DNA from 2 places in the Glutamicibacter sp. NPDC127525 genome. Region 2 is predicted to be linked to the other one. Evidence: predicted binding sites of a transcription regulator. Region 2 holds the regulator's gene; the other holds the start of a gene.
The links. The regulator LexA, encoded in region 2, represses DNA repair genes until DNA is damaged. The targets are predictions, from matches to a motif close to TCGAACANNTGTTCGA.
Positions count from the first base shown of each region.

Region 1: the regulator LexA is predicted to act here: its motif matches at 3,575-3,590, upstream of ruvA (Holliday junction branch migration protein RuvA).

Region 1 covers NZ_JBHXVN010000001.1:381,412-388,495, forward strand. Annotated here, with positions in the region: gene secD (protein translocase subunit SecD) at 1-1,213, opposite strand, end outside; gene yajC (preprotein translocase subunit YajC) at 1,274-1,684, opposite strand; gene ruvB (Holliday junction branch migration DNA helicase RuvB) at 1,872-2,921, opposite strand; gene ruvA (Holliday junction branch migration protein RuvA) at 2,948-3,565, opposite strand; gene ruvC (crossover junction endodeoxyribonuclease RuvC) at 3,674-4,273, opposite strand; gene ACFVHU_RS01735 (YebC/PmpR family DNA-binding transcriptional regulator) at 4,277-5,035, opposite strand; gene pdxT (pyridoxal 5'-phosphate synthase glutaminase subunit PdxT) at 5,039-5,650, opposite strand; gene ACFVHU_RS01745 (aldo/keto reductase) at 5,810-6,643, shown strand; gene ACFVHU_RS01750 (DUF6226 family protein) at 6,687-7,084, shown strand, end outside.
Region 2 covers NZ_JBHXVN010000003.1:39,386-46,469, forward strand. Annotated here, with positions in the region: gene priA (bifunctional 1-(5-phosphoribosyl)-5-((5-phosphoribosylamino)methylideneamino)imidazole-4-carboxamide isomerase/phosphoribosylanthranilate isomerase PriA) at 131-868, opposite strand; gene ACFVHU_RS08215 (hypothetical protein) at 896-1,045, opposite strand; gene hisH (imidazole glycerol phosphate synthase subunit HisH) at 1,048-1,683, opposite strand; gene hisB (imidazoleglycerol-phosphate dehydratase HisB) at 1,684-2,304, opposite strand; gene ACFVHU_RS08230 (histidinol-phosphate transaminase) at 2,327-3,433, opposite strand; gene ACFVHU_RS08235 (LysM peptidoglycan-binding domain-containing protein) at 3,515-3,868, opposite strand; gene lexA (transcriptional repressor LexA) at 4,127-4,846, shown strand; gene ACFVHU_RS08245 (glycoside hydrolase family 76 protein) at 4,903-5,982, opposite strand; gene ACFVHU_RS08250 (ATP-dependent DNA helicase) at 6,088-7,084, opposite strand, start outside.

The DNA.
Region 1 (7,084 bases), on a different contig from region 2:
CCGCAATCAGGCCGATGGCCACGATCAAGCCAGCCACGCCCGCCAGCGACAGGCGGTAGTTCATGCCCCAGCCAAGCAGGACCAGGCAGAGGTAGGTCAGCACACCGGCGACGAGCAGCGAAGCGATGGTCACCAAGCCCAGAGCGCGGTACTGGAACAGCGAGTAGATGAATACCAGGACCAGGCCGATAACACCGGCAATGAGGCCCGCGGTCAGCTGGTCAGCACCCAGCGTTGCAGAAACCTGGCGCTCTGACTGGATGTCGAAGCTGATTGGCAGTGCGCCGTACTTCAGCTGCTCCGCCAGCGCCTGCGAGGTGTCCTGGGTGAACCCGCCGGAAATCTGCGGACGGCCATCGGAGATCACCGCATTGGTGGTTGGCGCCGAGATGGTCTCGCCATCAAGCACGATCGCGAACTGGTTCTGCGAACCCTGCAGGGCAATCAGACGCTGCGTGGTGTCGGCGAAGATCTTGGTGCCTTCGGCATTGAACTCGATCACGACAACCCATTCGCCGGTGACCGAACCATTGACGCCGCGAGCGAGCTGCGCGTATGCGTCCTTGATCTTGTCGCCGGAGATTTCCTGTGGGCCAAGGATGTACTTGACGCCCATGTCCGTATCGCAGGAGATCATTGGCTTGGCTGGGTCCGCAGCGTCCCCGCCGCGGTCCTTGAGCTCGGTTTCGCAGTCGTAGCCTTCAAACTCCTGGAAGAGCTCTGCGGTGATCCAGTTGGTGTCCGATGGGTTCTCTGGCTTGCCCTCAGGCTTTGGCAGGTCTTCCTTGGGAGTGCGATCTTCCTCAGGGGTGGCTGCGTAGCCGCCGGTGATCAGCACCGGGCGGAACTCCATGTTGGCCGAAGCCTGGATCAAATCGCGAGTGGTCTGGTCCGGGGTGCCGGGCATCGAGACCACAACGTTGCGACCGGACTGGGTGGTGATTTCCGATTCGGTTACACCGGAACCGTCCACACGCTGGCGGATGATCTCCACCGCTTGGTCCAGCTGCTCTTGGTTGATCGCTTCGTCGCCCTGGACCCGAGGGGCCAGGATCATCTCGGTGCCGCCTTCGAGGTCGAGGGCCAGCTTCGGTCCCCATCCGGTTTTACCGTTCGCTGCACCACCCACCAACACGCCGGCTGCGATGATGAAGACGATCAGCAACCACAGCAACGCCTTGCGCGCCTGCTTAACAGGTCTGATTGATGACATCTAATGTGCTTTCTCGTTTGAGTGGCTTGGCCTTCAGGCCACCGCTATGCTGCCCGGGACTTAGGCGTTGCGCTCGTCCTTGCCCTCATCGTTCAGGCGACGCAGGGACTCTTCCGGGGTTTCGGTGGTGCTGGTGGATTCTGCAGCGCCGTCGGCCACGGCCGGGGTTGCTGCATCCTTGTCCAGGAAGGTGGCAATGGCCTGGCGGTGCAGGTTCAGCACTACGCCCGGCGCGACCTCGACCTGGACGCGATCCTCTGCGTCAACGCCGACGACGGTGCCGAAGATACCCGAGTTGGTCATCACCTTGGCGCCTGGCACGGTGTTGTTCTTCAGCTTCTCCTGCTGGGCGGACTGCTTCTTGCGGCCACGGAACATCATGAAGATCAGCACTGCGAACAGCGCGACCATCAGGATCAGCGAAGGGTTGAAGCCGCCACCAGCGGCCTGAGCGATTACGAGGGGATTCACGTATTTACCTGCTAACGAATTGTTGCGATTTGATCTGAAGTTCTGGGATGCTGTTGCGGCTATTTCTGGCGTAATACAGCAAAGACGCCCCACCTCGCCCCGAAACGGGCATAGGTCGGGCGTCTTTAGTCTAATGCGTCACGGTGAACCGGCAGACCATTTACGCGGGCAGTGAAGTAATGCTTGCCTAATCCTCATCGTTTTCATAGCTTTGCGCACTGGCGAAGATGGCATCCTTTGGCATCGCCAAGCCCAAATGCGCCCAGGCTCCGGGCATGGCAATACGACCGCGCGGGGTCCGGCCCATCAGCCCTTCACGCACCAGGTATGGCTCTGCGACAGTTTCGACGGTTTCGGTTTCTTCACCCACGGCGATGGCCAGGGTCGATAGCCCCACCGGTCCCCCGCCGAATTTGGTGCACAAGGCTTCGAGCACACCCCGGTCCAGGCGATCAAGGCCACGTGCATCGACCTCGTACATGTCCAAGGCGGCCTCGGCCGCTTGGGCATCGATCTCTTCGAGCTTATGCACCAGCGCCCAGTCACGCACGCGGCGCAGCAGGCGGTTGGCGATACGGGGCGTACCGCGGGAGCGTCCGGCGATCTCGGTGAACGCGGCCGAAGTGACGCTCAGATCAAGCATCATGGCCGAACGGCGCAAAACCAGTTCAAGCTCCTTGACCGCGTAGAACTCCAGATGGCCAGTGAAGCCGAAGCGGTCACGCAACGGGCCGGGCAATAGTCCGGCGCGCGTGGTTGCGCCAACGAGAGTGAAGGGCGGAAGCTCCAGCGGAATGGCCGTGGCGCCGGCGCCCTTTCCGACGATGATATCTACGCGGAAGTCTTCCATGGCCATGTAGAGCATTTCCTCGGCCGGCCGGGACATGCGGTGGATTTCATCGAGGAACAGCACCTCGCCTTCGGTCAGCGACGAGAGGATCGCGGCCAAGTCACCGGCATGCTGGATCGCTGGGCCGGAGGAAATGCGCAATGGCGCGTTCATCTCGGCGGCGATAATCATCGACAAGGTGGTCTTGCCCAGGCCCGGCGGGCCAGAGAGCAGAACGTGGTCCGCGGTGCGTTCGCGGATTTTCGCTGCTTCAAGCACCAGCGAGAGCTGCTGGCGCACTCGGGACTGGCCCACGAAGTCGTCGAGGTTCCGCGGGCGCAGGGCCGCTTCGATTACCCGTTCCTCGGGTTCGCTGCCGGCATTCGTGAGCCCGGTGGAGTCATTCATGATCAGTTGATCCTCTCGCAGACCGCTTAGGCGCGGGTTCCGCTGGACATGCTGCGCAGTGCAGCACGCAAGATTTCTGCGACGTTGCCGGTGGCAACGACATCTGGATCAGCCTTGGACAGCGATTTCAGGGTGCTGGTTGCATCCTTTTCGCTCCAGCCCAGGCCGGTCAGCGCCTCGATCACCTGCGGTTCCCAGACGCTCGCGTTGCCGCCGCCGGAAACCGGAGCCACTGGCGCGCCAGTCGGGATCAGCTTGCCGTTCAGTTCCAGCACGATGCGGCTCGCGCCCTTGGGGCCAATGCCCGATACCTTGGTGAAAGCGGCGGTGTCCTTGGTGTTCGCCGCGATGCGGACTTCCTCCGGAGAGTGCACCGCCAAGATGGCCAAGCCTGTGCGCGGCCCGATGCCCGATACGGAAACCAGGACCTCGAAGACATCGCGTTCCTCAGCGGTAGCGAAGCCGAAGAGGGTCATCGAATCCTCGCGGACCACCATGGAGGTGAATACCGTTGCCTCGCGTCCTGCCTGCAGGGTGGACAGCGTCCCGGGGGTGGCATTGACCAGCATCCCGAAGCCGTTAACGTCAATTACCGCGGTATTCAGGGCTACCGCCTGCACGGTGCCGGTCAATGAGCTGATCATGCCACTCCTTGGGATATATGTTCGATCGAACCCAGTTTATCGAAGATACCTACGAATATCGATCCGCCGCGTTCCCCGGTGGGTCGGGGCCGCTGCCGTGCTGGCCGGCTAGCGGCGCACTGCACGGCGCTTGGCCGACGCCTCGGCGGCAATCCACGCCTGCTGCGCACCGGTCAGCTGCGACGAACCACCGGCATTAGCCGCGGAGGCCGAGGCATTCGAGCCGGTGGCCGCACCGCGCCAGCCGTGGGTAATCGCCAAGGCCACCGCATCAGCGGCGTCGGCAGGCTTAGGCGGTTCATCGAGCCGGCAGATCTTGGCAACCATCTTGCCGATCGCCGCCTTGGTGGCCTGTCCCGAACCGGTAACCGCCGCCTTGACCTCGGTCGGCGTGTGCAGGGCCACGGGTATTCCGCGTCGCGCTGCCGCGGTGATGACAACGCCGGTGACCTGCGCGGTGCCGATGACCGTGGAGACGTTCGCCGATGCGAACACGCGTTCCAAGGCGAGCACATCGGGCTGATGCAGATCCAGCCATTCGTCGATGGCGTTGGCGATCTTCAAGAGCCGGGCATCGAGCGGAGTGCCCGGAGGGGTGCCGGCGACGGTGACGTCGACCAGCGAAACTTGCCTGTTTGCGGCGACGTCGACCACGGCAAGACCGCAACGGGTCAGGCCGGGATCGACGCCAACAACACGTAAGGCCAAGCCTTACTGCTCTTCGTCCAGCGCGGCGCGAACCTCGTCGGACAGATCAGCGTTGGTGTAGATGCCCTGGACATCATCCAGTTCTTCCAGCGCGTCGTAGAGCTTGAGGAACTTGCGAGCTCCTTCAACGTCCAGGTCGACCTTCATCGATGGAATGAATTCCATTTCGTCGGACTCGTAGGCGATGTCCGCTTCATCCAGCGCAGCGGCCACAGCGCGCAGGTCCGAAGGGTCGCAGACGATGGCGAAGTTCTCGTCCTCGTCCATGATCTCGTCGGCACCGGCGTCCAGCACGACCATCAGCAGGTCGTCTTCGGTCAGCTCGCCCTTGGGCAGGCGGACAACGCCCTGGCGGTTGAACAGGTAGGCGACCGAACCCGGGTCGGCGATGGTGCCGCCGTTGCGGGTGATGCCCACGCGCACCTCGGAGGCTGCACGGTTCTTGTTGTCGGTCAGGCACTCGATCAGCAGGGCCGAGCCCTGCGGGCCGCGTGCTTCATAGATGATCTCGGTGTAGTCGACGACCTCGCCGGTCAGGCCTGCGCCGCGCTTGACGGCGCGGTCGATGTTGTTGATCGGCACGGAGTTCTTCTTGGCCTTGCTGACAGCAAGTTCCAGTGCCGGGTTGCCGGCCATGTCGGCGCCGCCGGCACGGGCGGCAACTTCAATGCCCTTGATGAATTTTGCGAAGGCCTTGGCGCGCTTGGCGTCGATCGCGGCCTTCTTGTGCTTGGTAGTTGCCCATTTGGAGTGGCCTGACATGCTTTAAGCGTCTCCTCGCGTGAGATTGATGAAAAATTGGTGGATAGCGGTGCTGCCGGTGACTTCCGGGTGAAAGCTGGTTGCCAACAATTTTCCCTGGCGTACTGCAACAATTCTACCCTGTTCGTGATCCGTCCCCGCTTGAACGGTGCTGATCACTTGCACGTCCGGGCCAATTTGCACGGCTTCCGGTGCGCGGATGAACACCGCTTCGAGATTTTGCCCGTTGAAGTCCAGCTGGTGCTCGAATGAGTCGATCTGGCGCCCGAACGCGTTGCGCTTGACCGTCATGTCGATGCCGCCGAAGCTTTGCTGTACCGCGCCATCTCGCGAGATTGCAGGGTTCTCGATGCGATCGGCCAGCATGATCATTCCGGCGCAGGAGCCGTAGGCTGGCATGCCTGCTGCGATGCGCTCCTTGATGGGACCAGCTAGCCCGTAGTTGCGGGACAGCCGGTCAATCACCGAGGACTCGCCGCCGGGAATCACCAGCGCGTCAACCTGCTCCAAATCGACGACGGTGCGCACCATGTGCGTGCGCTGCCCGAGCCGTTCCAAAGAGGCCAGATGTTCGCGGAAATCCCCTTGCAGAGCGAGGACGCCTATTTTCGGCATGGTTCTAACCTTCATGGTGTTCAGTGGTTGGCAGCACGAAAAATGCGCCGAAATAACGTTAAACCCAGAGACGCCGTGCGCCTGTTTTGTTTCCCGGTGTGTCGCGGATTCTTCGACGCCGCCTCCCGGCAAGTGGTGGAACTTGGTAGGTTCAAGGACATGATTGCTGATATTTCTTCCCTCGAACTTGCCGGTGGCGTGAGCATGCCCTCGATCGGTTTGGGCACGTGGCCCATGCGTGGATACGAGGCGGCCGCAGCGGTGCTGTCCGCCCTCGACGTGGGCTACCGCCGCATTGATACAGCGGAGAACTACGAGAATGAGGACGCCGTGGGCAAGGCCCTGGCACAGAGCCGGCTTCATCGCGATGAAATTTTCGTAACCACCAAATTCAACAAGCAATGGCATTCGACCCAAGGCGTGCGCCAGGCGTTGGAGAACTCCCTGGACCGCTTGGGTCTTGAGTATGTGGATCTGTTCTTGATCCACTGGCCCAACCCCCCGCAGAACACCTATGTCGAAGCCTTCACTGAGCTGGGCAAACTAGTAGACGAGGGCAAGATCCGGGCTGCGGGAGTCTCGAACTTCAAGCCCTACCAGCTGCAGAACGTCCTGGATTCGGGGCTCGTGCCGGCGCTGAACCAGATCCAGGTTGATCCTGAACGGCAAAGCGTCGATTGGCAAGGTTTCAACACCGAGCATGGCGTTCGGACCGAATCCTATTCCCCGCTGGGACGCAAGAAATCTGGACTCCTTTCACATCCTGCCCTGGTCCGGATCGCCCAAGCGCATGGGAAGAGCAGCGCGCAGGTGACCTTGCGCTGGCATGTCCAGTCCGGGCGGGCAGCGGCACCGAAATCGGCAGACCAGCGGCGGCAGAGCGAGAACCTGGACATTTTCGACTTCCAGCTCACCCAGGCGGAAATGGCCGCCATCAATGCCATGGATACCGGTGCTGGCCCCTTCACCGATTCGGATGAGTTCGGGCACTGAATTCCCGCAATACCTGCATGCGGCAGAAACGGAGAACCCAAACATGCTTCACGGCTACCAGCGCCCAGATATCGAAGTGGCGGATTACTTCGACGAGCACGGTGCGCTGATCCCCTATGGCCAGCGCTGGGATGAGCAGCCTCCAGCGGAGAGCTATTCGCTGACCTCCCATGTGCAACGCTTTGCCCCGGTGCCGCAGGTAGCCCAGGCGTTGCTGGATTGCCTGCGCGAGCAGTTCGAGGTGCGTTGCTTCGAAGATCCCGGGCTGGCCAGGCAAATGCGGATTCAACCGGGCCATGTGGTGCGCTCTGTTCGCGTATTTCCGATGGATTCGCGCTGCGCGCCACTGGGCATGGTCTTCACCACGTTTCCCGCGGTGCACCTGGAGCTCGGCGCGTTGTACCGCGCGACATTTCCGCCGTGCGGCTGCGATGGATGCGA
Region 2 (7,084 bases):
TTTCTTTCCCAGCACCTGCGCGCAGTCGCGGGCCCGAGGAGGGAAAGACCGGGATCCGCTTTCACGAATAAAAAAAGACGATTCAAAAGCGCGAGCTTCTGAATCGTCTTTCCCTGCTGCAGCATGGGGCCTAGCGGCGACCTGCTACATCGAGCGCTTCTTGCAAGGTGAATTGGCCCGAGTACAGCGCCTTGCCCATGATGGCTCCTTCGATGCCTTCTGGAACCAGCTCGCGCAAGACCCGGAGGTCTTCGAGCGAGGAGATGCCGCCCGAGGCGACAATCGGCTTGCTGGTCTTGGCAGCGATTTCGCGCAATAATTCAACGTTCGGTCCGCGCAGGGTGCCGTCCTTGGTCACGTCGGTGACGACGTAACGGGCGCATCCGGCATCTTCGAGGCGGGCCAGAACATCCCACAGGTCGCCTCCGTCCTTGGTCCAGCCGTGGCCGGACAAGGTGGTTCCGCGCACGTCCATGCCCACGGCGATCTTGTCACCGTGGCGGGCAATGGCCTGCTTGGTCCATTCCGGGTTCTCCAGCGCGGCGGTTCCGAGGTTGACGCGGGTAGCACCGAATTCCAGGGCCCGGTCAAGTGAAGCGTCATCGCGGATACCGCCGGAGAGCTCGACCTTGATATCCAGTTCCTTGGCAATGCGCTGGACAATCTCAACATTGCTGCCACGGTCAAAGGCTGCGTCCAGGTCGACCAGGTGCAGCCATTCAGCGCCGGCATTCTGCCAGGAGAGCGCAGCTTCCAGCGGGTCGCCGTATCCGGTCTCGGAACCGGCTTCGCCCTGGACCAGGCGCACTGCCTGTCCGCCAGCGATATCTACTGCAGGCAAAAGTTCGAGGATTGGTTGCTCGCTCATGATGTCCTTAGTGAAGAAGTAATGTGATTAGTAGGTCAAGGACCAGGCTGCGATCAGGCTCAGGCCTGCAAGTACCCACAGCGCGATGATCCATGAGATATGGGCCTTCTGGCTCTTCAGCGAAATGGCTCCGCCAATCAGGAAGGCCCCGACAACGCCCAGAATAAGGGTCCACATGCCTAGAGCGTCCCCAACCAATTGCGAAGCAGTTGCGCTCCAGCGTCCCCGGACTTCTCCGGGTGGAACTGCACTGCCGATAGCGGGCCGTTCTCGACGGCGGCCACGAAGGGCGTTCCGTGCGTCGACCAGGTCACCTGTGGCGGGGTCATCGCTGGCTGCGTTACGTCGAATTCCCACTTCTGAACAGCATAGGAGTGCACGAAGTAGAATCGTTCACCCTCGATGCCGGCGAACAGCTTGGATCCCTCCGGCGGGCGTACCGTGTTCCAGCCCATGTGCGGGATGACATCTGACTGCAGGCGTTCAACCTTGCCCGGCCATTCGCCAATGCCTTCGGTTTTCACACCGTGTTCCACGCCTTCTTCAAAGAAGACCTGGTGTCCCACGCAGATACCCAAAACCGGCAGGCCCCCGGCAATGCGGCGACCGATCCAGCGCAGGGAACCGGTTTTGGCCAGCTGCTCCATGACCGAGGCGTAGGCGCCAACACCGGGGACTACCAGGCCGTCGGCGGCCACGATCTTCTTCGGATCTGCGGTCAGTTCCACTTCGGCGCCGGCGGCTTCCAAAGCGCGCACAGCGGAGCGGACGTTGCCGGAACCATAATCCAGGACAACTACTGTTTTCTTTTCCACTTACAGTGCACCCTTCGTGGATGGGATCTTGTCGCCCATGCGCTCATCGCGCTCTACCGCTTCGCGCAATGCGCGCGCGAAGGACTTGAACTGCGCTTCAACGATGTGGTGCGGGTCGCGACCCGAGAGCACCTCGATGTGAGCACAGATCTGTGCGTGGAAAGTGATGGCTTCGAAGACGTGACGGGTCATCGAACCGGTGAAGTGACCACCGATCAGGTGGTATTCCTGGCCCGCAGGCTCGCCGGAGTGCACGAGGTATGGCCGGCCCGACACATCGACTACCGAACGGGACAGAGCTTCGTCCAGTGGAGCGTAGGAGGTGCCGAAGCGGCGGATGCCGGCCTTGTTGCCCAGTGCCACGCGCAGTACTTCTCCAATGGTGATCGCGGTGTCCTCGACGGTGTGGTGAACGTCGATGTGGGTATCGCCGGTGGCACGCACGGTGAGATCGATGAGCGAATGCTTGGATAGCGCAGTCAGCATGTGGTCGTAGAACGGCACCGAGGTGCTGATCTCAGAGACACCGGTGCCATCGAGGTCCAGTTCAACGAATACTGACGATTCGCTGGTCACGCGTTCCATGCGGGCGCGACGTGCGCCAATCAATTCGGCAGACATGTCTTCCTTCGCTTGTCTTTGATTACTTCTGCGAGCCGAGCAGTTCGGCAAGTCGTTCCAAGAAGGCTGTGGTTTCCGATTCGGTTCCTGCCGTAACACGCAAGGTTCCCGGGATTCCATTGTCGCGGATGATGATGCCGGCTTCCAACAGGCCTTCCCAAATCTTGTGGGGGTCTTCGACGCCACCGAAGAAGACGAAGTTGGAGTCGGAGACCGATGGCTTGAGGCCAAGTTCCTTCAGGCGCGCGACGATGCGGTCCCGCTGGGACTTGATGTCCTCGACCTGGGCCAACAGCAACTCGATGTTCTTCAAGGCCGCGATGGCGGTTGCCTGGGTCACTGCCGACAGGTGGTACGGCAGTCGCACCAAGCGGATGGCATCGGTGACTTCTGGCGCAGCGGCCAGGTAGCCTACGCGCGCACCGGCCAGGCCGAAAGCCTTGGACATGGTGCGCGAGACAATCAGCCGCTGGCGGCCTTCGAGCAGGCTCAGCGCCGAGGTGGTGCTGGCCAAGGAGAACTCGGCGTACGCCTCATCCACGATCACCATGCCGTTATGCTCGCTCATGGCTTCATATACCGCGGTGATGACGTCCAGGCCAAGGGCCGTGCCGGTGGGGTTATTCGGAGAGCAGAGGAAAACGATGTTCGGCTTGTGCTCGCGAACCTGTGCGGCTGCGGAATCGGCGGACAACGTGAAATCTGCGGCGCGTTCACCGGCGATATATTTCGTGTCAGTACCACTGGCAAGCAGCGGGTACATGGAGTAGGTTGGGCCGAAGCTCATCACGGCACGGCCGGGGCCGCCAAAGGCTTGCAGGATTTGCTGCAGGATTTCATTGGAACCGTTAGCGGCCCAGATATTGTCCTTGGTGAGCGAGTGGCCGAGGTAATCGGCTAGGAGTTCGCGAAGCTCGGTGAACTCGCGGTCCGGATACCGGTTCAACGTTGCCGCCGCCTTGGCCACCTCTTGTGCAATGGCATCGACGACTGTCGGTGGCAACGGATGGGTGTTCTCGTTGACGTTCAGCTGGATGGGCACGTCAATTTGTGGTGCGCCATAAGGGGATAGCCCGCGGAGATTCTCACGCAAGGGCAGCTGCCTCAAAAGTTCACTGCGGTCATTCACGCATCAAGTCTACGTGCGCAGCGCGCCTGCCGGTGAATCCGCTACGGCCACAGGTAACAAACTCGAAGCAGGCTGGGGAAGCTAGCCGGCAAGGACCGGAATCGACAAGGTTTCGCCAACCTGGATTTCGCTGCCGGTCAGGGCATTGAGTTCGGCGATGTGGCCCACTGCCGAGGTGACTTCGTAACCGGTGGCGTAATCCCGGGCCAGGCTCCACAGCGTATCCCCTGGAATAACGGTGACATCAACGGTTCCGACTCCAACAGGAGTATCGGCTGCGGCATGCGCGTCAGAGGCAAACATGGAGATGAAGAAAGCTGCGGCGATGGTGAGTGCGAAAATGGGCATACCCACAAGCACGGCCCATCCGCGACGGTTGATGCGGATCTTCAGTGGTGCCTGGGTCTGATTTGAGTCAAGTGCGACGGTTGCCATGACTTTGTCTCCTCAAGAAATTCAAGTGATGCGAATTTGTATTCGAAAGCGCAGATTCGAAAACTTGTTCGAACCTCGTATATCTGTTCTAACAGAGGTTTGCGGAACTTGTCCAGAAGTTTTCGAACAAATCTTTGAAAGAAGCTCGCTTATCTACTAAGATTTCGAAGTAGACGAGCAATGAAAACATCTCACCATCTAGCGCCGACAGTTTGGGCTTACGAACTTTCGAATGATTGCTAGGGAAGGCAAAATCTCATGTCAGCTTCACAACGCACTCCCCGATCGAATGCACGTTCGCTGACGATTCGCCAAAAGAAGATCCTGGAGACGATCCAGCGGTCAATCGGCAAGAACGGTTATCCACCATCGATGCGTGAGATTGGTGACGCAGTGGGGCTCAAGAGCCTTTCGAGCGTCACCCACCAGCTGAGCCAGCTGGAAAAGCTCGGCTATATCCGTCGAGATCCACGCCGTCCGCGCGCAATGGAAATCCTGCTGCCTCTGCAGCTGGCCGAAGACGCCGAGAAGGCCGAAGTTTCGAAGCCGGTCGAGCCAGATGCCAGCGAAGACGCCAAGATCATTGAATTGAGCACTTCCGCTGACACCACCATGGTTCCCCTGGTTGGCCGTATCGCTGCCGGCGGTCCGATCCTTGCCGAACAGTCCGTCGAAGATGTTTTCTCGTTGCCTCGTCAGCTCGTAGGCCACGGCGAACTGTTCATGCTCAAGGTTTCCGGCGATTCAATGGTTGACGCTGCGATTTGCGATGGCGACTGGGTAGTTGTCCGCCGCCAGCAGACGGCGGACAACGGCGACATCGTAGCTGCCCTGCTCGATGAAGAAGCCACGGTAAAGACTTTCCGGCAGCGTGACGGGCATATCTGGCTGCTTCCGCAGAACTCGCGCTACGAACCAATTTTGGGTGATGCCGCAACGATCATGGGACGCGTCGTCTCGGTGATGCGCTCGCTCTAGAATACGTACGGTCATTGCGCTGGTGCTTGGCACCAGCGCAATTCTCGTTTAACCCGCTATTGGCCGGCGTTCAACTCGAATTGAGCGGCCGCCGAGAAGATCATCCAGCGTTGGATTGCCGCCGAAAGCCGGCGTGGTTCCTGGTCAGCCAGATGGCGCGCCGTTGCCATGACCAGCCTCCTGGCCTGCTCCCGGCTCCGGGCTTCCAAGCGGACATCATTACCGGCGAGGGCCAGATATCGGCAGAGTATCCCCGCGAACAGGTTGCCGTCTCCCCCGCTGTTGAACGAGAGGACCCCGGCAGCAGTTGACAGCGATTTCGTGGTGGCATCGATCAGTACTTTAGCGTGAGCCAGATCAGCAGGCTCGCCAAGCTCAAGCAATGCCCCGAGCACCAGGCCCTGGTTATAGGTGTAGACCGCTGGTTCCACGGCGTGTCCCTGCGTGGTCAACCGAAGTCCGTCCAGATACAGTCCTCGCTCCACGCTGAACAGATTCTTTTCCAGCCACTGGAGAAGCTCTCGCGCGGTCTCTTTCTCCCCGGTACGGGCAAAGAACAGTGCCGCCGGCGCGTTGGCTGGCGTGTTCTTGAAATCCCGCTTTCTGGACCAGTACAGGCCGCCGTCCAGCACCCCATCCATGCCGGCATGGAGCTGCCGTCCCAGCGTCCGAACTGCCGCCTCGGCAGGACGGCTCTTGTGCCCCGTCGCCAGCTGCGTGAACTTTGACAGGCGGCCGCTGGCCAGGGCAAGCCAAGCCATGTCGTCGAAGAAGTAGTTGGGCAAGATCCCGAAGTTTCGAATTCGAATGCCGCGCAATAGGCCGTTGGCCCGGGCAAGCGCTTCGCGCGCCCGGTGTTCGTTGCCTTCGTCCCAGTACGATCGGCCCTCATCGATGATGGCATCCAGATAGTGCGCCTGCCACCAATAGTTCCACTCCGCAAGCGGGTGCGCGAAACCATTGAGATTGCTGAGCATGCTTCCGTCGCGCAACCGATGCGCTCTGCTGTAGCTCTGTCCAATCCACGTTCCGGGCAACCCCATGAGGCGATGCCCGAACCGCTGGTGGGTGTCGATCGCGGCTTGGTGCGCCAAATCCTGCATGGACTCCATGGTGCCTTCCGATTCGAGCTTCATCAGTTCTTGTCACAGACCTTAGTGCATCTGGAAGCATCATGCTGGTACCGGTTAAAGAACTTGAGCTGTCCCGAAGGACAGCTCAAGTTCATATTCTGGTTGCGGCTATTTCCCGCCCGGGTTCAATCGCTTGAGAACACCAGTGATGACCTTCTTATCGACAGTCGGCCACATCGGAGGCAGGGTAGCTTTCAAGAAGCTGCCATACCGCGCCGTGGCCATGCGCGAATCAAGGATCGCCACAACGCCCTTATCCCCGACCGAACGAATCAAGCGCCCAGCACCCTGGGCCAGGCGAATCGCCGCATGGGTGGCGGCAACCTGCATGAAGCCATTTCCGCCATGCTTGGCCACGTCCTCGGAACGGGCCTTGGAGATAGGATCATCCGGGCGCGGGAAAGGAATCTTGTCGATGATGACCAGCCGGCAAGAATCGCCTGGCACGTCCACGCCCTGCCACAAGGTCATGGTTCCAAACAGGCAGGTGTCGCGTTCGCTGCTGAACTGTTCGACCAGCGACTTCATGCTGGCTTCACCCTGGCACAAGATTTCCACGTCCAGGCGCTCGCGCAAGATGCTTGCCGCTTCCTCGGCGGAACGCTTGGAAGTGAACAGCGCCAAGGCGCCGCCACCGGAGGCCTTGATGAGATCCTCGATCTCATCCAGCGTCTCCGCCGCCAGTTGGCGTCCTGGCTTGGGCAGGTGCTTGGCCACGTAGAGGATGCCCTGCTTGGGGTAATCGAAAGGGCTGCCAACATCTACGCCGGTCCATGATGGAGCGCCGGCGCCCATCAGGCCCAAGGAGCCTGCTACCGAGTCGAACTGCGAGCCAATGGCCAAGGTGGCGCTGGTCAATACGACCGTGCGCCCGTCGAAGAGGCCCTCGCGCAACTTGCCGGCCACCGACAACGGTGCCACGTTCAAGGTTGCAGGCTGGCTCTCATCGGCCTCGACGTAGCCCCGGCCTTCGACAAACTCCCGCGGACGGGTGGTGTACAGGACCTCGCGGCGTTCTTCGGATTCGAGCATGCGAATCGCATCATCCATCACTGCCTGCAGCTGGGAGCGGGCAGTCTGGCGGCCGCCATCGGCCGGTGCATTG